DNA from 3 places in the Streptomyces sp. CG4 genome. Region 1 is predicted to be linked to each of the others. Evidence: riboswitches for the same ligand, from Rfam matches in the RefSeq annotation. Region 1 holds a riboswitch; each other region holds the start of a gene.
The links. Region 1 has a riboswitch for cobalamin ahead of AB5L52_RS30765 (prenyltransferase/squalene oxidase repeat-containing protein). Riboswitches for the same ligand answer to the same signal wherever they lie in the genome.
Positions count from the first base shown of each region.

Region 1 (7,221 bases):
CATGGACGCGGTCGTCGTGGACGCCGAGATGGTCCACGATCTCCTGCCGGGAGCTGCCGGAGACGGTGAGGACCGAGGGCAGCCGGCGCGCGACACGCTTCTGCATCCGAGTGAAGGCGTACCAGCGGCGCACCGAATAGCGGCGCTGCCAGCCCTCGGCCGCGTCCAGCTCCAACTGCCGGTCGACAGTGATGGGGTGGTGGATGGTGGTCACGAGCGGGGCACCGATGTCCCCCAACAGGCCATATCCCAGGGTCTGGTTGTCGTGCACGACGTCGAACCGGCCGCGCCGGGCGCGCAGCTGCCGGCGGGCGCGGAGCGAGAACGTCAGGGGCTCGGGGAAGCCACCGGTCCACATCGTCGCTACTTCGAGAGCGTCGATCCAGTCCCGGTACTCGCCCCGCCCGGGGGTGCGGAAGGGATCGGGCTGGCGGTAGAGGTCGAGGCTGGGCAGCTCGGTGAGGGTGAGCCCGGGGTAGCCCTCGTCGAGGACGGGGTACGGCTGCGAGCCGATGACCTCGACCCGGTGCCCGAGCCGGGCCAGCTCACGCGACAGATGCCGGACATAGACGCCCTGGCCGCCGCAGAACGGGTTCCCTTTATAGGTGAGGAGCGCGATGTCGAGCGGTCGCTCGCCGTCGGCGGCGGGGTCCTCCTGGGCACCCGCCTCCCGGGCCTCAGCGGTCACTCCGTGCCCCCTTCTGCCTGCACTGTCCCGCGAGACTACGACGGGACGCTAATCTAGAACAAGTTTCAGACTTGATCGTTCAAGAGGCTCTGAATCTACCGGCAGGTAGGGGCGCTGTGAGCAGTGGATCAGGTGATTCGCGCCACGACGCGCCGTCCTGTCATGCTGTCTGATCACGTGCCCCACAGACGCCTTCACCGACTGTCACGGAACGGGACCCATGCCTGCGGAATCCAAGGTGGAAGCCAGAACGTCCCGGCCCTCGCCGTCTGCCTCGTCTCCGCTCACCGAGCGCCAGGAGGCTCGCCGCCGCCGGATCCTGCACGCGAGCGCCCAGCTGGCCAGCCGGGGCGGTTTCGACGCCGTACAGATGCGCGAGGTGGCGGAGTCCTCCCAGGTGGCCCTGGGCACCCTGTACCGCTACTTCCCCTCCAAGATCCACCTGCTGGTGGCGACGATGCTGGACCAGCTGGAGCACATGCACGGCACGCTGCGCAAGAAGCCCCCGGCGGGCGAGACGGCGGCCGAGCGGGTGGCGGAGACCCTGATGCGAGCGTTCCGCGCGTTGCAGCGCGAACCCCATCTGGCCGACGCGATGGTCCGCGCCCTGACCTTCGCCGACCGCAGCGTCTCGCCGGAGGTCGACCAGGTCTCCCGCCAGACGACCCTGATCATCCTGGACGCGATGGGCCTGGAGCACCCGACCCCCGAGCAGCTCTCGGCGGTCCGCGTCATCGAGCACACCTGGCACTCGGCCCTGATCACCTGGCTCTCCGGCCGCGCCTCCATCGCCCAGGTGAAGATCGACATCGAGACGGTGTGCCGGTTGATCGATCTGACGGAGCCGGGCGACACCCGATCGGCCTGACGGACCGGCACGCACGTCCGATCACCTCCGCTCACCGCCGCCACCCGCCCCTCCGCCCTCATAGGCCTCCTCCGCCTCGCCGCGGAACTGAGCCTGGAGGACTGGCCGGCCACCCATGCGCCGGAGATCCTCGCCGCCCTCCCCGCCACCGCCTTCGGCCTGCTCCGCCCCTCCGACCTTCCCCATCTGCGCGCAGCGCTGCCGCCGGGCGCGTACGGCGAGTGGTTCGAGGAGGTGGAGCGGGCCTGGCGGGGACCGGAGGCGGCCGGGCCTGGCGGGGACCGGAGGCGGCGTCACCGTGACGCGCCGGCGGCTACTCCTCCGGCGGGAACACCGCCTCCCCGCTCCCCACCAGCGTGATCAGGATCGCCTCCACCGGGCAGCTCTCGGCCGCCGCCAGGACGGGTTCGGCGGCGTCGGTGTCGGAGGCCGTCGGGTGCGACTGGCGGGCGGAGTCGAGGCGGAAGTGGTCCGGGGCGTGGTGGAGGCACTGGGCCGAGCCGATGCACACCGAACGGTCGACCTCGACGTGCCAGCGGTCGCCCATGGTCACGCCCCCGCCGGCAGATGGATCATCTTGTGCTCCAGGAACTCCCCGTACCCCTCCGGGCCGAACTCCCGCCCCAGGCCGGAGTTCTTGTAGCCGCCGAACGGGCCGAGCATGTCCAGGCTGAAGGTGTTGACCGAGTAGGTGCCGGTGCGGACCTGCCGGGCGATCTCGATGCCGTGCTCGACGTCGGCCGTCCACACGCTGCCGGACAGGCCGTAGTCGGAGTCGTTGGCGATCTTCACCGCCTCGGGCTCGTCTCCGTAGGGGAGGAGGCAGATGACCGGGCCGAAGATCTCCTCGCGGGCGATGCGCATGGCGTTGTCGACGTCGCCGAAGAGGGTCGGTTCGACGTACCAGCCGTGCTCCAGGCCCGCCGGACGGCCGCCGCCGGTGAGGAGCTTGGCGCCCTCCTCCTGGCCGATCCGGATGTAGTCGAGGTTGCGCTGCTGCTGGCGGTGGGCGACCAGCGGGCCGACCTGGGTCGCCGGGTCCAGCGGGTCGCCGACCCGCAGCGCGCTCGCGGCCTGCGCGAAGGCGTCGGCGAACTCGTCGTAGCGGGCGCGCGGGACGAGGATGCGGGTCTGGGCGACGCATGCCTGCCCGTTGTTCATCCAGGCCGCCGGGACGATGCCGGCCACCGCCGTCTGCACGTCCGCGTCCGGCAGGACGACCGCCGCGGACTTGCCGCCCAGCTCCAGGGTGACCCGGGTGAGGTTGCGGGCGGCCACCTCCATCACCCTCTTCCCCGCGGCCACCGAGCCGGTGAAGGAGACCTTGTCGATGCCGGGGTGCCCGACCAGGTATTCGCTGACCTCGCGGTCGGCGGGGAGGATGGAGAGCACCCCCTCCGGCAGGCCGGCCTCGCGCGCGATCTCCCCGAGGAGATACGCGTCCAGGGGGGACTCCGGGGATGGCTTCAGTACGACCGTGCAGCCGGTCAGCAGCGCGGGCGCGAGCTTGGCGGCGGCGACGAACTGCGGGACGTTCCACGGGACGACGGCCGCGGCCACCCCGACCGGCTCCCGCCGGACGAGGATCGGACCGAGGACGCCGTCCCGGCGCTCCTCGTGCGTGAAGTCCCGGGCGACCCTGATCGCCGCGTCCCACACCATCATCGCGCCGAGCGCCTGGGCGAGGACGCTCCAGGAGTACGGGGAGCCGTTCTGCGACGAGATCAGCCGGGCGATCTCCTCGTGCCGTGCGGCGATGCCGTCCTTGATCCGGGTGACGACCTCGATCCGCTCCTCCAGGCTCGCCCGCGGCCACGGCCCCTCGTCGAAGGCGCGGCGCGCGACGGCCACGGCCCGGTCCACGTCCTGCCGGGCGGCGTGCGGCACCCGGCCGACGACCTCCTCGGTGTGCGGAGAGATCACCTCGATGACGTCCTTGCCCAGGGGATCGGTCAACTCCCCGCCGATGAACAGCTGTCCGTGTTCCACGAGCCCGGTCATGACCGTCCGCCTCCCACCGCACCGCACCAGTTTCTGACGCTGTTTCAGAACTGATATCAGTTCTAGTTATAGTGGGCAATGGCCGTGGGCCGGTGGGTGGAGGGGTGGAGGGGCGATGGTGACGACGTTCGAGCACGGCGGGGGCGTACGGTCCGTGGCGGTCCCCATCCCGGACAACCCCCTCGGGCACACGCTGGTGTACGTCGTGGACACCGACCGCGGCCCGGTGCTGGTCGACAGCGGGTGGGACGATCCCGCGTCCTGGGACACGCTCGTGGCAGGGCTCCTGGCGTGCGGTACGGCGGTGGCCGAGGTGTACGGCGTCGTCGTCACGCATCATCACCCCGACCACCACGGGCTGTCGGCGCGGGTGCGCGCGGCCTCCGGCGCCTGGGTGGCGCTGCACGAGGCCGACGCGGCGATCGTGCGCAGGGCGCGAGAGACGCGGCCCGGGCGGTGGTTCACGTACATGGCCGACAAGCTGACGGCCGCCGGGGCGCCCGAGGAGCAGGTGGCACCGCTGCGCACCGCCCGTGGCCGACGGCTGCCCGGCCTCTCCCCCGCCCTCCCCGACCGGGAGATCGTCCCCGGCGAACTCCTCGACGTGCCCGGCCGCCGACTGCGCGCGATCTGGACCCCGGGCCACACCCCCGGCCACGTCTGTCTGCACCTGGAGGAGGAGCACCCGGCCCGGCTCCCCGGTCGGGGCCGCCTGTTCAGCGGGGATCACCTGCTGCCCCGGATCACCCCGCACATCGGCCTGTACGAGGACCCCGACGACGCGACCGTGACCGACCCGCTCGGCGACTACCTCGACTCCCTGGAGCGGATCGGCCGGCTCGGCCCCGCCGAAGTCCTCCCCGCCCACCAGCACACCTTCACCGACGCGCCCGGCCGGGTACGGGAGTTGCTCGCCCACCACGCGGAGCGGCTGGCCGGTCTCCTCGCCCTGCTCGCCGAGCCGCTCACCCCCTGGCAGCTCGCCGAGCGCATGGAGTGGAACCGCCCCTGGGCCGACATCCCCTACGGCTCCCGGAACATCGCCGTCTCGGAGGCCGAGTCCCATCTGCGCCGCCTGGTGAAGCAGGGCCGGGCGGAACCCGTCGCGGGGAGCGAGCCGGTGGCGTACGTGGCGGTGTGAGTGGCCTGCGTGGCGGGGTAAGTGGCAGGGTAAATCGTTCGCCTGGTGCGCGGCCCGCTGTTACACAGCCCTATGGAATCCATGGCTCCCTTGGACCGACTTCTCGTCGAGCGTGCCTGTGAGCGCCTGATCGTCGGCTTCGTCCACCGGCTCGATCTCGGTGAACCGGCCTCCGTGGCCGAGCTGTTCACCGAGGACGGCGTCTGGGAGTGGCCGTCGCCGGGGGACGGGCGGCGGATCCGGGGCCGGGAGGCGCTGCGCGCGTACTTCGGCTCCCGGCCCGCCGACCGGCTCTCCCGCCGGCTGATGTCCAACGTGCTGGTCACCGTGACCGGACCGGACACGGCAGGCGCCGTCTCGTACTTCACGACGTACCGCGTCGACGGATACGAGGGGGGCGCCCCCATCCCCGCCGGGCCGCCCGTCCAGGTCGGTCACTACGCCGACACCTTCCGCAGGGTCGACGGCACATGGCTGATCACCTCCCGCACCCTGCACCTGCCCTTCGGCGGCGAGACCCCGAAGGCGGGCTGAGTCCGGCCGAGTTCGGCGCGGCTCCTGGGCGGCTGCCCTGCCCCCGTCGTGACCGTGCCTGTCCCCGTCATGACCGTGGCCCCCGTCACCGGGAGTCCGTGCGCACGGGCACTCCTCGGGCCGCTCGGGGCTGCCGGTAAAGTGGCGGGGTCGTCATCACACCCGTACGGGGGGAAGCCGGTGCAATTCCGGCGCTGACTCTCCCCCGATCCGTGAGCCGTCCCAGGACGGTGAGCCGGACTGCCCCGGACGGGACGTTGACCGGCTCGCGTGCGTCGGCGGTCCGCCGTGCACGGCACCGTCGAGGTTCACGGAGCCGAGCCGCCCGGGGTGTCTCCCGTGCGCTGCCGGTTCCCCGCAGGAGAGGCAGTCGCCGACCATGAACGTCCGCCGCAGTGCCGCGGTGCTCGCCGCCGTAGGCGTGCTGGCCGCCGCCGCGCCCGCCACGGCCGCCGGCCCGTCCCCGTCTCCGAAGGCGGCGATCCCGTCGGGGCTGTACGGCACGTCCGACCCGGCCAACGACGGCGTGTGGCGGCAGTCGTTGACGCTGATCGCCCAGCGGACCCTCGGCTACCGGCCGGCCGCACAGGCCGTGGACTGGCTCGCCGGCCAGCAGTGCGCGAACGGCGCCTTCGCCGCCTTCCGCGCCGACCCCACCAAGGCCTGCGACAGCAGGGTCGCGGTGGACACCAACAACACCGCCGCCGCGGTGCAGGCCCTCAAGGCGGCCGGCGGGCACGACGCCGCCGTCGGCAAGGCGGTGGCCTGGCTGAAGTCCGTGCAGAACAAGGACGGCGGCTGGGGCTACCTGCCGGGCGGCGCCAGTGACACCAACTCCACCTCCGCCGTCGTGGGTGCCCTGGCCGCGACCGGCGCCGACCCGGCGTCCGTCCGCACGTCCGGCAAGTCCCCCTACGACCTGCTGGCCGCCTGGTCCATCCCCTGCGACCAGGACGGCGGCGGCGCCCTCGCCTACCAGCCCGACAAGAAGGGCACGTTGGTCGCCAACGCGGACGCCACGGCGGCCGGGGTGCTCGGCGCGCTCGGCAAGGGGTTCGTCGCCAAGGCCGGGAAGGCGCCCGCGCAGGAGGCGTGTGCCAAGGCCGGTCGTCCCACCCCGGCGCAGGTCGCCGACAACGCCGGCGCCTATCTGGCGGCCGCCGTCGCCAAGACCGGGCACCTGCAGTCCGCGCTGCCCGGGGCCGAGGACCAGCCGGACTACGGCAACACGGTGGACACGGTCGTCGCGCTCGCCGCGGACGGCCGGACCGAGCAGGCGAAGAAGGCGTACGGCTGGCTGGAGAAGAACGCCGGGAAGTGGGCGGCGCAGAGCGGTCCGGCGGCGTACGCCCAGCTGATCCTCGCCGCCCATGCGGTCGGCGCGCAGCCGGGTGACTTCGGCGGCACCAGCCTGGTCCGGTCCCTCAACGCGCTCGGCCCCCTCCCGCAGATGGCGGCGACCGGGTACCAGCAGGAGACCAAGTCCGACGGCGGCTCCGGCTTCGGCGCCTGGTGGTTCGTCGGGGTCTGCCTGGTCGCGGGCATCGGTGTCGGCTTCCTGCTCAGCGGCCGGAAGAAGCGGCAGCCGTGACGGCCGTCCGCCGCACCGCGAGCCTGCTCGTGGCCGCACTCGTCCTGTCGGCGGCCGGAACCGGCCAGGCACAGGCCACCGGCTACCGCTACTGGTCCTTCTGGGAGCGGACCGGCGGGCACTGGACGTACGCCACCATGGGCCCGTCGAGCGCCCGTCCCGACGACGGTGCCGTGGAGGGGTTCCGCTTCGCGGTGAGCGCGGACTCGGCGGACGCGAGCCGGCCGCGCGGGGCGGCGGACTTCGGCACGATCTGCTCGTCGACACCGGCCGCGTCCGGTTTGAAGCGGGTGGCCCTGGTCCTCGACTTCGGCACGCCCGAGGACGCGCCGTCGGGTGAGACGCCGCCGGCGGGGCGTACGGCCTGCGCCCGGGTGCCCGCCGACGCGACGACCGCG
Region 1 covers NZ_CP163525.1:6,733,195-6,740,415, reverse strand. Annotated here, with positions in the region: gene AB5L52_RS30795 (glycosyltransferase family 4 protein) at 1-688, opposite strand, end outside; gene AB5L52_RS30790 (TetR family transcriptional regulator) at 909-1,556, shown strand; gene AB5L52_RS30785 (ferredoxin) at 1,870-2,103, opposite strand; gene AB5L52_RS30780 (aldehyde dehydrogenase) at 2,106-3,557, opposite strand; gene AB5L52_RS30775 (MBL fold metallo-hydrolase) at 3,673-4,698, shown strand; gene AB5L52_RS30770 (nuclear transport factor 2 family protein) at 4,780-5,232, shown strand; cobalamin riboswitch at 5,363-5,495, shown strand; gene AB5L52_RS30765 (prenyltransferase/squalene oxidase repeat-containing protein) at 5,612-6,823, shown strand; gene AB5L52_RS30760 (SCO2322 family protein) at 6,820-7,221, shown strand, end outside.

Region 2 (7,221 bases), 3.3 Mb from region 1:
TCGACACCTGCGGCTCGATGCACTCGTACACGCCCGCGATGGAGGCGATGGTGGCCGTCGGGGCGATGGCGAGGAGCAGCGAGTTGCGCAGGCCCGTCTCGGCGACACGCCGGCGCAGCGCCTCCCAGCGCTCGGGCCAGGTCAGTTCGACGCCGTAGTGGTCGGGGTGCAGCACGCCCTGGGCCGTACGGGTCTTCTCCCAGGCCGGCAGCGGGCCGCTGCGCTCGGCGAGGTCGGTGGAGGCCTCGTACGCGGCGAGCATGATGCGCTCGGCGATCCGCGTGGACAGGGCCTTGGCCTCCGGCGAGTCGAAGGGCAGGCGCAACTTGAAGAAGACGTCCTGCAGCCCCATCGCGCCGAGGCCGACGGGGCGCCACTTGGCGTTCGACCGGCCCGCCTGCTCGGTCGGATAGAAGTTGATGTCCACCACGCGGTCGAGGAAGGTGACGGCGGTGCGGACGGTCTCGTCCAGCCGCTCCCAGTCGAGGCCGCCGGTCACTGTGTCGACAAAGGCACCCAGGTTGACGGAGCCCAGGTTGCAGACCGCCGTCTCGCCGTCGTCCGTGACCTCCAGGATCTCCGTGCAGAGGTTGGAGGAGTGGACCACATGCCCCGGCAAGGCCGTCTGGTTGGCGGTGCGGTTGGCGGCGTCCTTGAAGGTCATCCAGCCGTTGCCGGTCTGCGCGAGGGTGCGCATCATCCGGCCGTACAGCTCACGGGCCGGCAGGGTCTTCTTCGCCAGACCTGCCGCCTCGGCCTTGCGGTAGGCGGCGTCGAACTCCTCGCCCCACAGGTCCACCAGCTCCGGCACGTCGGCGGGGGAGAACAGCGACCACTGCGCGTCGGCGTTCACCCGGCGCATGAACTCGTCCGGGATCCAGTGCGCGAGGTTCAGGTTGTGCGTACGGCGGGCGTCCTCACCGGTGTTGTCCCGCAGCTCCAGGAACTCCTCGATGTCGGAGTGCCAGGTCTCCAGGTAGACGGCCGCGGCGCCCTTGCGCCGGCCGCCCTGGTTCACCGCGGCCACCGAGGCGTCCAGGGTCTTCAGGAACGGGACGATGCCGTTGGAGTGCCCGTTGGTGCCGCGGATCAGCGAACCGCGGCTGCGGATCCGGGAGTACGACAGTCCGATGCCGCCGGCGTGTTTCGAGAGCCGGGCCACCTGGTGGTAGCGGTCGTAGATGGAGTCCAGCTCGTCCAGCGGGGAGTCGAGGAGGTAGCAGGACGACATCTGGGGGTGCCGCGTGCCGGAGTTGAAGAGCGTGGGGGAGGACGGGAGGTAGTCGAGGCGGCTCATGAGCCCGTAGAGCGCGGCGACTTCGTCCACGGAGCGAGGGGTGTCGTCCTCGGCCAGGCCGCTCGCCACCCGCAGCATGAAGTGCTGGGGCGTCTCGATGACCTTGCGGGTGAGGGGGTGCCGCAGCAGATAGCGGCTGTGCAGCGTGCGCAGGCCGAAGTAGCCGAAGCGGTCGTCGGCCGCCCGGTCGACCAGGGCGTCGAGGCGGGCCGCGTGGAGCCGCGTGAACTCCGCGGTGCGGTCGGCGATCAGGCCCTCGCGGTGGCCGACGGCGACGGACTCGGTGAAGGACGTCACGCCCTGCGAGGCGGCCTCGGCGCGGATGGAGAGGGTCAGCAGCCGGGCGGCCAGCTTCGAGTAGGCGGGGTCCTCGGAGATGAGCCCGGCGGCGGCCTCGGTGGCCAGTTCGCGCAACTCCGCCTCGTCGGCACGGGCGGACCGGCCGCGCAGCGCGGCGGCGGCGACCCGGCCGGGGTCGGCGTCGGGGAGGTCGGAGGTCAGCTCGGTCAGGGTCCGCAGCAGCGCGGTACCGGGACCGTCGGTCTTCAGCTCGCTGACTTCGCCGACTGAAGCCGGATCTGCTGGCGCGATGGTCACGTGGGGCTCTCCCTCGCTCGGCACGGGGGCCTGCGGAGGACAGGGGGCAGCCACGAGCGCGCACGCGTCGCGTCCACCGGCCCATTCCACGAGGCCCGGACGTCTCAGGGCACCCGGACCGGACGGTCGGGTGCGCTGTCGACAGGTCCTCGGACTGACTCCTGTGCGATGCGCTCCGCCTCGGGGGCGGACATGCACAAGTACACCGTTGCGGGACAGTTCCGGATTCGCACCGGATTCCCCTGTGGCGACAGCGAGGACGAGCATACATCTAGTGCCGGGCTGTCGTGGCACCACCAGATGTTGTGTCGCGACGGTCTCGGAGCGTCAACTCGTAGGTGAGCAGAGTGATGTCGTCCAGGTGCGGCACGGGATTCCAGTCCCGCTCGGGTGTACGGACGAAGCCGAGGCGTTCGTAGAGCCGGTGGGCGGCGTGCATACGGCGAGAGCTCGACAGGACGACGGCGGTACAGCCCTCCGTGCGCCGGGCGCGGTCGAGACAGGCACGGACGAGGGCTTCGCCGATGCCCCGGCCCCGGGCGTCGGGTGCGACCGCGAGCGCCCTGATCTCGGCCTCGCCCGGACCGGCGATATCGGCGACGGGGCCGCCCGACGGGACGAAGGTCACGCCGCCGACGAGCCGTTCGCCCGCCATGGCAACGAGGACCTCGGCCGCGGCCGCGCGAGCGGCCACGTCCTTGAGGGCGGGCAGATACGGGTCGGTCCCGCCGTAGTCGAGGAGGCCGTCGTCGAGGTAGGCATGCGCTGTGATCTCGCCGAGTTCCGCGTGTTCGGTGGGTTCGGCGGGGCGGATGAGGATGTCCATGGTGTGAGTGTGCAAGTGAGCGGGCCGCCGTAGCACTTGCTTTCGGCGGCCCGCTGCGGGTTGCTCGCGCAGTTCCCCGCGCCTCTCAGGGGGTTGCGGTGGGCGTCAGTTCCTTCTGGACGCCCGGTTCTCCCGCGTCCGCCGTGTAGTCCTCCGGCTTGGTCTCGTCGATGCCCTCAGGAGCCTTCACGGCCTTCAGGATCAGGGTCAGGACAACGGTGACGACGACGTTGAGGACGAACGCCGTCAGGCCGATGTAGCCGATCTCCCCGATGCCGGGGATCTCCTTGGCCGAGCCGCCGAAGTGCTTCTGGGTCGGGGAGGCGACGCCGTACGCGGCGACCGTGCCGTACGCCATGCCGACCGCCCAGCCGGCGAGCAGCGCCCAGCGGTGGAACCAGCGGGTGAACAGGCCGCCGACCAGGGCCGGGAAGGTCTGCAGGATCCAGATGCCGCCCAGCAGCTGGAAGTTGATCGCGACCGTCTTGTCCATGGTGAGGACGAAGACCAGCGCGCCGACCTTCACCAGCAGCGACACGGACTTGGAGACCTGGGCCTCCTGCTTCGGGGTGGCGTCCGGCTTGATGAAGTCCTTGTAGATGTTGCGGGTGAAGAGGTTCGCCGCCGCGATCGACATGATGGCGGCGGGTACGAGCGCGCCGATGCCGATCGCCGCGAAGGCGACCCCCGCGAACCAGCTCGGGAACATGTCCTCGAACAGCTGCGGGATCGCCAACTGGCCGTTCTTGACCTTCACTCCGGCCGCGATCGCCATGAAGCCCAGCAGGGCCAGCAGGCCGAGCATCAGGGAGTACAGCGGCAGGATCGTGGTGTTGCGGCGGATCACGTCACGGCTCTTGGAGGACAGGGTCGCGGTGATCGAGTGCGGGTACATGAAGAGCGCGAGCGCGGAGCCCAGCGCCAGCGTCGCGTACGTCCACTGGCCCGCCTCCGGTGGCGCGAGCGCACCGCGCGGCTTGCCCGTCACCGGGTTGACCTGGCTCAAGGCGTGACCCGCCTTGGCGAAGATCTCGTCGAAGCCGCCCAGCTTGATCGGGATGTAGATGATCGCCACCGCGATGACGAGGTAGATCAGCCCGTCCTTCACGAACGCGATCAGGGCGGGCGCGCGCAGCCCGGAGGAGTAGGTGTACGCCGCCAGCACGCCGAAGGCGATGAGCAGCGGCAGGTCTCGTACGAACCAGTTGCTGCTGCTGTCCCCGCCGACGCCCATCACGTCCAGCACCGCCTGGATGCCGACGAGCTGGAGCGCGATGTACGGCATCGTCGCCAGGATGCCGGTCAGCGCCACCGCCAGCGACAGGCCCCTGGAGCCGAACCGGCCGCGCACGAAGTCCGAGGTCGTCACATAGCCGTGCTTGTGGGACACCGACCACAGGCGAGGCAGGAAGGTGAAGATCAGCGGGTAGACCAGGATCGTGTACGGCACCGCGAAGAAGCCGGACGCGCCCGCCGCGTAGATCGCCGCCGGTACGGCGACGAAGGTGTACGCCGTGTACAGGTCGCCGCCGAGCAGGAACCAGGTGATCCAGGTGCCGAACGACCGTCCGCCCAGGCCCCATTCGTCCAGCGAGTGCTCGTTCTCGGCCCGGCGCCAGCGTGCGGCGAGGAAGCCCATGACCGTGACGGCCAGGAAGAAGAAGATGAAGACGCCGAGCGCGACGCCGTTGACGCCGTTCTTCACTTGTCCGCACCGCCCTTCTGGGCCGCACGGCCGCGCTGGTCACGCTGCCACAGCTTGTAGGCGGTCACGGTGAGCGCGGTGGAGATCAGCACCCAGAGCATCTGGTACCAGTAGAAGAACGGGATCCCGATGAACGCGGGGTCCGTCTTGGCGTAGGAGCCGACCCAGAGCAGCGCCACGAAGGGCGCGCCGAGACACAGGGCGATGATCACCCTGACCGGTGTGACGATCGGTGGTCTCACTTCAGGCGTATCGGACATGCCACGGCTCTCCGTCCCCTCGCTGATCACCTGTGTAATGCGCAGGCAATCTAGGTGACGGTGTCGTGGCAGTGGAAGACCTCGTCCGCATATCGGTATATCGATTCAGCGAACGTCCACGGGCCGCGCTCGTGCCGGGACTTACTCGGCGGGCCGCTTCAGTCGCGCCACGAACTTGTAGCGGTCCCCCCGGTACACGGACCGCACCCACTCCACCGGCTTGCCCTCGCGGTCCAGGGAGTGCCGGGAGAGCATCAGCATCGGCAGGCCCACGTCGGTGCCGAGCAGGCCCGCCTCGCGCGGGGTGGCCAGCGAGGTCTCGATGGTCTCCTCGGCCTCGGCGAGGTGGACGTCGTAGACCTCGGCGAGGGCGGTGTAGAGGGACGTGTACTTCACCAGGGAGCGGCGCAGGGCAGGGAAGCGCTTGGCGCTCAGATGCGTGGTCTCGATCGCCATCGGCTCGCCGTTGGCCATGCGCAGCCGCTCGATGCGCAGCACGCGTCCGCCGGCGCTGATGTCGAGCAGCCCGGCGAGCCGGTCGTCGGCCGTGATGTACCCGATGTCCAGCAGCTGCGAGGTCGGCTCCAGACCCTGGGCGCGCATGTCCTCGGTGTAGGACGTGAGCTGGAGCGCCTGGGAGACCTTGGGCTTGGCGACGAACGTGCCCTTGCCCTGGATGCGCTCGAGCCGGCCCTCCACGACCAGCTCCTGCAGGGCCTGGCGGACGGTGGTGCGGGAGGTGTCGAACTCGGCGGCCAGCGTGCGCTCGGGCGGGACCGGCGTGCCCGGAGCCTGCGTCTCCGTCATGTCGAGCAGGTGCTTCTTCAGGCGGTAGTACTTGGGCACGCGCGCCGTACGGACGGTCGTCCCGGCCTCGTTCTCCGCACTGCTGACGTCGGTGCTCATGCTCTGCCTTCCCGGCTCCGAATGCCGAAAGCGACCGACCTGCTATCGGCCACGGCTCACATCGTGGCACGGCTTCGCGGGTCAGGAGTCCCCCGCACGCTCCGTGATCCCCTCTATATACCGTCGCACCCGCCCTTGGTCTAGTCCATCAGGCACCCAGGAAGCACGCCCAGGCAGCCGCGGAGGCCCCGCCACGCCCCCTGCCGAGCCCCGCCGGCTCCCGGCCGGCCCCTGTGTCGAGCCCGCCTCGAACCATGGCCGGCGCCCGGCCGATCCCGCCTGGATCCGTAGCCGTCCCCTTCAGCCGTCCCCTTCCTGACCGCTGCCGGCTTCCGCTGCCAGACCCGTGCCCCGGCTGGGTCCCCGGCCGACCCTGCTGGATCTGCTGCCGAGCCCCTGTTGATCTCAGCGGGCTCCGCCGTCAGCCCCGTCCCTCCACCGGCTCCGCCCCGGGCTGAGTCGCGGCCGGCTTCGCTGCAGCCCTGCTGGTCCCAGCGGGCTCCGCCGTCAGACCCCCTGCACCGGCCCCATCCCGGGCCGAGCCCCGGCCGGCTTCGCTGCCGAGTCCTGCCAAGCCCTGCCCAACCCTGCCGGCTCCCGGCCGGCCCCTGTGTCGAGCCCGCTGGATCCCCTGTCGGCCCTCGGCGCTCCCCGCTAGATCCCCTGCCAGTTCGGCTTGTTGGCGTAGGTGTGGCGGAAGTAGTCCGCCAGCTTCAGTTTGGATGCGGCTGCCTCGTCGACGACCACCGTGGCGTGGCGGTGCAGCTGGAGTGCGGAGGCCGGGCAGACGGCCGCGACCGGTCCCTCGACGGTCGCGGCGACCGCGTCCGCCTTGCCCTCGCCCGTCGCCAGCAGCACCAGGTGCCGGGCCTCCAGGATGGTGCCGATGCCCTGGGTGATGACGTGGTGCGGCACCTGGTCGATGTCGCCGTCGAAGAAGCGGGCGTTGTCGACGCGGGTCTGCTCGGTCAGTGTCTTGATCCGGGTGCGTGAGGCGAGGGACGAGCAGGGCTCGTTGAAGCCGATGTGTCCGTCCGTGCCGATACCGAGCAGCTGCAGGTCCACCCCGCCGGCCTCGGTGAGCGCGCGGTCGTACGCCTCGCACGCCGCCTGGATGTCCTCGGCGGTGCCGTCGGGGCCGAGGAAGGAGCCCATGCCGATGCCGAGCGGCTCCAGCACCTCGCGGCGCAGCACCGAGCGGTAGGACTCGGGATGGTCTGCGGGCAGCCCCACATACTCGTCGAGCTGGGCTACACGGGCCCGCGAGGTGTCGACGGCGCCGGAGCGCACCTTCGCGGTCAGTGCCTGGTAGATGGGCAGCGGGGTGGAGCCGGTGGCCACGCCGAGCAGGGCGTCGGGCTTGCGTCGCAGCAGCTGGGCCATGGCCTCGGCGATCAGCTCGCCGCCCGCCGCGGCGTCCGGAACGATGACAACTTCCACGCTGGGCCTGCCGTTCTGAAGTGGGCTCGGTGCGTCTATGTGGTTTAGACCAATCTAACAGAATCGGCCTTCGGCAGCCCAGGAAAGAGAAGGAGAAGGCCCGGGAAAACCTCAGGTGAGGGAACCTCCCGTCGCGTCCAGCCAGTGGCCCGTCACCCAGCGCCCGTCCTCCGAGACCAGGAAGGCCACC
Region 2 covers NZ_CP163525.1:3,404,661-3,411,881, reverse strand. Annotated here, with positions in the region: gene AB5L52_RS15360 (ribonucleoside-diphosphate reductase subunit alpha) at 1-1,894, opposite strand, end outside; cobalamin riboswitch at 2,017-2,184, opposite strand; gene AB5L52_RS15355 (GNAT family N-acetyltransferase) at 2,166-2,720, opposite strand; gene mctP (monocarboxylate uptake permease MctP) at 2,806-4,425, opposite strand; gene AB5L52_RS15345 (DUF3311 domain-containing protein) at 4,422-4,685, opposite strand; gene AB5L52_RS15340 (GntR family transcriptional regulator) at 4,827-5,591, opposite strand; gene nagB (glucosamine-6-phosphate deaminase) at 6,246-7,031, opposite strand; gene AB5L52_RS15330 (SDR family oxidoreductase) at 7,143-7,221, opposite strand, start outside.
Region 2: another riboswitch for cobalamin. It lies ahead of AB5L52_RS15360 (ribonucleoside-diphosphate reductase subunit alpha); the one in region 1 lies ahead of AB5L52_RS30765 (prenyltransferase/squalene oxidase repeat-containing protein).

Region 3 (7,221 bases), 5.4 Mb from region 1:
GCACTGACGGCGTGGGAGCACGACCCGGCCGTCGAGACCGTGGTCATCACCGGCGCCGGAGAGCGCGGACTGTGCGCGGGCGGCGACATCCGTGCCATCCACGACGACGCCCGCGCCGGCGACGGCACCCTCTCGGCCGCGTTCTGGCGCGACGAGTACCACCTCAACGCCCGTATCGCCCGCTATACCAAACCGTATGTCGCGCTCATGGACGGCATCGTGATGGGCGGCGGGGTAGGCGTCTCCGCGCACGGCAGCGTCCGCATCGTCACCGAGCGGTCGCGGATCGCGATGCCCGAGACCGGCATCGGCTTCGTCCCCGACGTCGGCGGCACCTATCTGCTCGCCCTCGCCCCGGGCGAACTGGGCACCCACCTCGCGCTGACGGGCGCGCAGATCGGCGCCGGCGACGCCCTGCTGTGCGGCCTCGCCGACCACTACGTACCGTCCGCCGCGCTCCGCTCCCTCGTCGACGACCTCGCCGAGATGCCCCTGCCGGACGTCCTCGCCCGGCACGTACAGCCGCCGCCACAAGGGGAGTTGACGGCAAGGCGCGAGTGGATCGACGGCTGTTACGCCGCCGACTCGGTCGAGGAGATCGTTCAACGGCTGTTCGCCCACGGCGGCCCGGACGCGAAGGAGGCCGCCGATACCCTGCTCGCCAAGTCGCCCACCGCCCTCAAGGTCACCCTGGCCGCAGTGCGCCGCGCCCGGCGTCTCGGCCCGCTGGAACGGGTCCTCGACCAGGAGTACCGCGTCTCCTGCGCCGCCCTGAGCACAGCCGACCTGGTGGAGGGCATCCGCGCCCAGGTCATCGACAAGGACCGCGATCCGCGCTGGTTCCCGAAGACCCTCGCCGAGGTCTCCGACGCCGACGTGGCCCGCTTCTTCGCCCCGCTCGGCGACCGCGAACTGGGGCTCGCCGGGCCCGGCGACGCCCGGGAGGCGGCCTGGTGAGCAGGACCGTCGCGTTCGGTCGACCCGGGCACTTGGACGCCCGCATGGCCGCCGAACCGGCGAGGTCGCGGCGGCCTTCATCGACGAACGACCGCCGGAATTCCGCCACTGCCGACCCACCGGCCCTCTGCCGTCCCGCCTGGTGGGAGAGGAAGATCACGTCGGGCGGAGGCGGTCTTGGCCATGGTCGCGTCACGCGGTACGGTCGGTCCGATATCGACGACGGCGACACGGAAGCCGGTGGGAATCCGGCACGGTCGCGCCACTGTATGCGGGACCCCCAGGGGGCTCGTGAGTCAGACCCGTGGCCGTCGTCCTGTGCACCACCGAGATGGGACGCGAACTCCCAGAGGAGGGTCCTGCCATGGCGCAGACCGTCGCCCAGCCGACAGCCACCACCCCCGTCGTTCCCGCCAAGCTGCCGCTGAAGGCGATCGCTCCCTGGGCGGTGTTCTTCGGCATCCTCATGATGGTCCTGCTCTACTTCGTCGGCGCCGAGCAGGGCGCCACCTCCGTGTTCAGCGGCACGGACGTCCACGAGTGGGTGCACGACGCCCGCCACCTGCTCGGTTTCCCCTGCCACTGACGCGAGGGACCCCGTGCACACATGAAATCCGCAACCGTACGGAACCTTCTCGTACGGGGCATGCTCGCCGGCCTCGCGGCCGGCGTGCTCGCCCTGGTGGTGGCCTATCTCCTCGGTGAGCCGAACGTCGACAAGGCGATCAGCTTCGAGGACGCCCACTCCCACGAGCACGAGATGGCGGTCGTCTCCCGCTCCCTGCAGTCCACCGCCGGCCTCGCCACCGGCGTCCTCGTCTACGGGGTCGCCTTCGGCGGCATCGCCGCGCTCGCGTACTGCTTCGCCCTCGGCCGCGTGGGCCGCTTCAGCCCGCGCGCCACGGCGCTGCTGCTGTCGGGCTGCGCCCTGTTCGCCGTGTACGTGGTGCCGTTCCTGAAGTACCCGGCCAATCCGCCGTCGGTCGGCAGCCCCGACACCATCGGCAAGCGGACCACCCTGTACTTCCTGATGATGCTGCTCAGCGTCCTCCTGGCGATCGCCGCCACCCTCCTGGGCAAGCGGCTCGCGCCGAGCCTGGGCACCTGGTGGGCGACCGTGGTCGCGGTGGCCGCGTTCGCCGTCGTGATCGGCCTGGCCTACCAGTTCCTGCCCGTCGTCAACGAGGTGCCCAAGGACTTCCCGGCGACCCTGCTGTGGCGGTTCCGGCTCTCGGCACTGGCGATCCAGACCGTCATGTGGGGCGGATTCGGCCTTCTCTTCGGCGAGTTGGCCGAGCGGGTGCTGAACCCCAAGCCGGCGGCGGCCAAGAGCGGACGTGCGGTTCCGGCCGCGCACTGACTCCTTCCGGACAACAGAGGGCCCTTCGGAACCTTCCAAGGGCCCTCTGGCGTTCAACGGACACCGATGCACACGGGATTTCACGGGCAGGGCACGGAAGCCGGCCGATCGGGCGCCCACCACCCGGGCGAGGCGCGGAGGAAGCGGATGGCCAGACCTTCACAGCCGCGCCGCATCACCCTCGGCGGCCGGGACGCGGTCGCCCTCACCCTGGAGGAGTACGAGCAACTGGCCGCCAGTCGCCGCCAGATCGGCGGCCAGAGCGCCCGCGTCCGGGTCCTCGCCCAGCAGGCCAAGCGCAACGAACGGCTCCTGCACGACCTGGAGGCGCTCATAGCCACCCCGGGAGAGCCCTGCCCAGGGCAGACCCCAGCGGAGACCTGCCAGGGGCACCCCCACATGGCACCGGCCACGAGCCCCGACGGCGAGCCCGTGGTGGACGCCACCGCGGCCCCCTGCCTGCGCTGCGCCGTGGCGGCACTGCTGCGCCGCCATCGGGGCCCGACAGCCTGAACGGCCCTTCGGCGCTCCCTGGTCGGCCTGAACCCCCGGCCGGCGGCGCCTAGTCGTCCTCCTCCGGTGCGGCCAGCGGACGCCCCAGCCGCAGATTCCACCGCCCGGACCGGCCGCTGAGCTCGGTCACGGTCAGCGGCGGCACATCGAGGCGCCAGAAGACCGAGGCGGACAGGTCGAGGGCGGCGACGACGGCCGCCCGCACCACCTCCGGCTCGACCACGGCGACCGTACGGCCGTCCATGTCCTGGGCGGTGTCCAGCCAGCGCCCGATCCGCTCGCACACGTCCCGCACCGACTCCCCACCGTGTTCCGCCCAGCCGGGATCGGTGAGCCAGCGGCCCACCGCCTCCGGCTCCGCGGCCCCCACCTCCTGCAGGGTGCGGCCCCGCCAGCGGCCCACATCGAGACCGGCCAGCTCCGCTGCCGCCGCGCCGTCGAGGCCGAGTGCCTCGGCCGTCTCCCGGCAGCGCACACTGGCGGAAGTGACCACGCGGGCGGGTGCGGGCAGTGACCCGGCCGCCGCCCGGGCACCGGCCGCGCCGATGTCGTCGACGGAGTCGCCGTCGTAGAAGCGGGCCTGCCGCAGAGATGGGCTCATGGCGGGCGAGACGAAGGTCACGCGGCTGGTCACGCGGCTGCTCCTGGTGTCCGTGTCATCGGTGTCATGGGGTGCGGGACTCGACCGCGTACGGCACATACGGACGCCGGTCCGGGTCGACGGCCGACCGTCCGCCGGCCGGGGGCGGGCCCGCTGGCCGCAGTCGCGACGCTCGCGGATCCGGCAGCCCAGGCCGCCGGCGGTTCGCGGCCCGGGGGTCGTCCAGGGTCACCATGCCCCGCGCGCCGAGTTCGCCGTCGCGCTCGCCCGCGAACTGCGGCACGCGGACCGTCGTTTGGAGATGTCGCCGGCCCGGTCGACCCGCAGGAACGAGAACGGCACGCCCCGTCGCCCGGTGCGCTGCAGGGTGCTCATCCGGTGGTCCAGCAGTGGGCCATGCTCCAGCAGCGCCGGTTGGCCGGCGGTCGGCCGGTCGCCGGACCATGCGCACACCTCCTCGCCTCGCCCGCGAACTTAGCATCCGCGGAATGCGCCGACGGAGGTCGGCGACCCGCGCCGGGCCGAGGAGCAGCTGGAGCAGGCGCCGGCCGGCGGGCGGAAGATCACGGGCTTCGGCCATCGCGTCTACGAGCACAGCGACTCCCGTGTGCCGATCACGCGGGACGCCCTGGACCGCCTGGTCGCCCGCGCCACCGACCCCGAGATCCCCCGTCTCGCCGAGCTGCACGCGGCCCTGCATCACGCCATGCTCGCTCACCCGCAAGGGCGTCCATCCCCACCCCGACTACCCGGCCGGGCTCGCCCGCCACCTGATCGGCTTCGACACCTCGGCCTTCACATCCCTCTTCGCGATGAGTCGCAGCACGGCCGGACCACCCACGTCACCGAACAGCTCGCCCACAACGCGCTGGTCCGGCCCCTCGCCGCCTACGCGGGTCCGGACCAGCGGGCGGCGTGCGCGGCGGCGGGTAGCGGGCCGAGCCCTGGTCGCGCGGGCGGTCTCCGCCCTGTTCCTGCGGGCGGTGGCCTCAGTCCTGGTCGTACGGGTCGTACGGGTGGAAGCCGCGGCCGGTCTTACGGCCCAGCAGTCCCGCCTCGACCATCCGCTGGAGCAGCGGGGGAGGGGCGTAGAGGGGCTCGCGGAACTCGTCGTACAGCGACTCGGCGATGGAGGCGACCGTGTCCAGGCCGATGAGGTCCGCGAGTTTCAGCGGGCCCATGGGGTGGGCGCAGCCCAGCTCCATGCCGGTGTCGATGTCGGCGGCGGTGGCGAAGCCGGACTCCGCCATCCGGATCGCGGACAGCAGATACGGCACGAGTAGCGCGTTGACGACGAAACCCGACCGGTCCCGGCTGTGGATCACCGTCTTGCCCAGTGTGCGGCCCGCGAACTCCTCGGCCGCGGCCACCGTGTCGGCCGACGTGTGCAGCGAGGTCACGACCTCCACCAGCGGCAGCACCGGAACGGGGTTGAAGAAGTGCAGGCCCACGACCCGGTCGGCCCGTCCGGTCGCCCTGCCGAGCCGCATCACCGACAAGGACGAGGTGTTGGTGGCCAGCACGGCCGCCGGATCCTCGACGATCTTGTCGAGTGCCGCGAAGACCTCGGTCTTGGCGTCGGGGCTCTCCACGACGGCCTCCACGACCAGCTGCCGGTCGGCCAGGTCCGTCAGGTCGCCGGTGAAGACGAGCCGGGCGAGCGCGTCCTGTGCGGCGCTCTCGGGCAGCTTCCCGCGTCGCACGGCGCGGTCGAGCGAGCCCGCCACCCGTTCCCGCGCGGCACGGGCCGCGGCCGCGTCCACCTCGCACACCACCGTGTCCAGACCGGCCCGCGCACACACCTCGGCGATCCCGGCGCCCATCTGGCCGCCACCGACCACGCCCACCCTTCGGATACGCCCGCTCATGACCCCTCCTTCGCGTGCCGCACGAGATGACGGGAGTAGGCGTCCGGTGTGAAGAACAGTGGCAACTCCCCGGACAGCGCGGTGCGTTCGAACAGCGCCCGCGCCTCCTCCACCGGCGCCCAGGGATACTCGGCGCCGAGCTTCGCGGTCTCCTCGTCGAGCAGCCGCAGGACCGTCTCCCGGTCGATCACCCGGTGCCGCAGCCACTGCCAGACCTGCACCCGGGCGAACTCGGCGGTGGCCGCGTCCGCCATGAGGCCGTGGAGGGCGACCGCGCCCTGCCCGCGCAGCCAGGCGGCGAAGTAGCGCAGCGCGACAGCGATGTTGGTGCGCACGCCGTCCGGGGTCGGCGGGCCGCTGAGCCGGCGCACGGACAGCAGGTCACCGGCCGTCACCGCCACGTCGTCCCGCGTCCGGTCGAGCTGGTGCGGCCGGTCGCCGAGGACGCCGTCGAACACCGCACGGCACACCGGGACGAGCCCCGGGTGGGCCACCCACGAGCCGTCGAACCCGTCCTCCGCCTCCCGCTCCTTGTCCAGCCGCACCGTGGCCGCCGCGGCCTCATGGGCGTCCGGGTCCTCGCCGGGCACCTGCGCGGCCATCCCGCCGATCGCATGGGCGCCGCGCCGGTGGCAGGTGCGCACGAGCAGTGCGGTGTACGCCCGCATGAAGGGCGCGGTCATCGTGACCTTGGCACGGTCGGGGAGCAGGCAGTCGGTGCGGTGGCCGAAGGTCTTGATCAGGCTGAACAGATAGTCCCAGCGGCCCGCGCTGAGGCCGGAGCTGTGCTCGCGCAGCTCGTGCAGGATCTCCTCCATCTCGAACGCGGCCGTGATCGTCTCGATGAGCACGGTGGCGCGGACGGTGCCCCGGGGGATGCCGAGCAACTCCTGGGCGAGGACGAAGATGTCGTTCCACAGCCGGGCCTCGTACCGGTTCTCCAGCTTCGGCAGACAGAAGTACGGGCCGTACCCGGCGTCGATCTGCCGCTGGGCGCAGCGGAAGAAGTACAGACCGAAGTCGACGAGCGCGGCGGGCACCGGCCGGCCGTCGTACTCCAGATGCTCCTCGTCCAGATGCCAGCCGCGCGGTCGTACGACGATGGTGGCGAGCTGCTCCCCGAGCCGGTACTCCTTGCCGTCCCCGGCGGTGAAGTCGATCCGCCGCTCGACGGCGTCCAGCAGGTTCAGCTGGCCACCGATGATGTTCTCCCAGGTGGGAGCGGTCGCATCCGCGAAGTCGGCTATCCACACCCGGGCGCCGGAGTTGAGTGCGTTCACCGTCGTACGGCGCTCCGGCGGGCCGGTGATCTCGACCCGCCGGTCGGTCAGACCGGGCGCGGGCGGCGCGACGCGCCAGCTCGGGTCGGCACGGACGGCGGAGGTGACCAAGGGGAAGTCGAGCAGGGACCCGGCGGCCAGGCGCAGGGCCTGTCGGCGGCGTTCCCTCATCAGGTCCTGGCGGCGTGTGCCGAAGGCCGCGATCAGACGACCGACGAAGTCCAGGGCGGCGGGGGTGAGGATCTCGTCGTGGCGGTGGCCGGGTGCGGCGAGGACGCGGACATGGTGGGTCAGTGCGGTGGTGGACATCGGGTTCTCCTGCGGGAGGAAGGGGAGCGGGGGCCGTGGGCCCCCGCTCGGCCGGGCTGCCTAGTGGAACTGCTCCTTCTCCGTGGACCCGGCCAACGCGGTGGTCGAAGAGGCGGGGTTCACGGCCGTGGACACCAGGTCGAAGTAGCCGGTGCCGACCTCGCGCTGATGCCTGACCGCCGTGAAGCCGTCGGCCTGCGCCGCGAACTCCCGCTCCTGCAGGCCGACATACGCGGTCATGCCGTGCTCGGCGTAACCACGCGCGAGGTCGAACATGCCGTGGTTCAGGGAGTGGAACCCGGCCAGCGTGATGAACTGGAAGCGGTAGCCCAT
Region 3 covers NZ_CP163525.1:1,309,686-1,316,906, reverse strand. Annotated here, with positions in the region: gene AB5L52_RS06050 (enoyl-CoA hydratase/isomerase family protein) at 1-957, shown strand, start outside; cobalamin riboswitch at 1,147-1,285, shown strand; gene AB5L52_RS06045 (CbtB-domain containing protein) at 1,322-1,543, shown strand; gene AB5L52_RS06040 (CbtA family protein) at 1,565-2,317, shown strand; gene AB5L52_RS06035 (hypothetical protein) at 2,465-2,830, shown strand; gene AB5L52_RS06030 (histidine phosphatase family protein) at 2,880-3,464, opposite strand; partial or broken gene AB5L52_RS06025 (short-chain fatty acyl-CoA regulator family protein) at 3,496-3,812, opposite strand; partial or broken gene AB5L52_RS06020 (citrate/2-methylcitrate synthase) at 3,931-4,341, shown strand; gene AB5L52_RS06015 (3-hydroxybutyryl-CoA dehydrogenase) at 4,421-5,299, opposite strand; gene aceB (malate synthase A) at 5,296-6,888, opposite strand; gene aceA (isocitrate lyase) at 6,949-7,221, opposite strand, start outside.
Region 3: another riboswitch for cobalamin. It lies ahead of AB5L52_RS06045 (CbtB-domain containing protein); the one in region 1 lies ahead of AB5L52_RS30765 (prenyltransferase/squalene oxidase repeat-containing protein).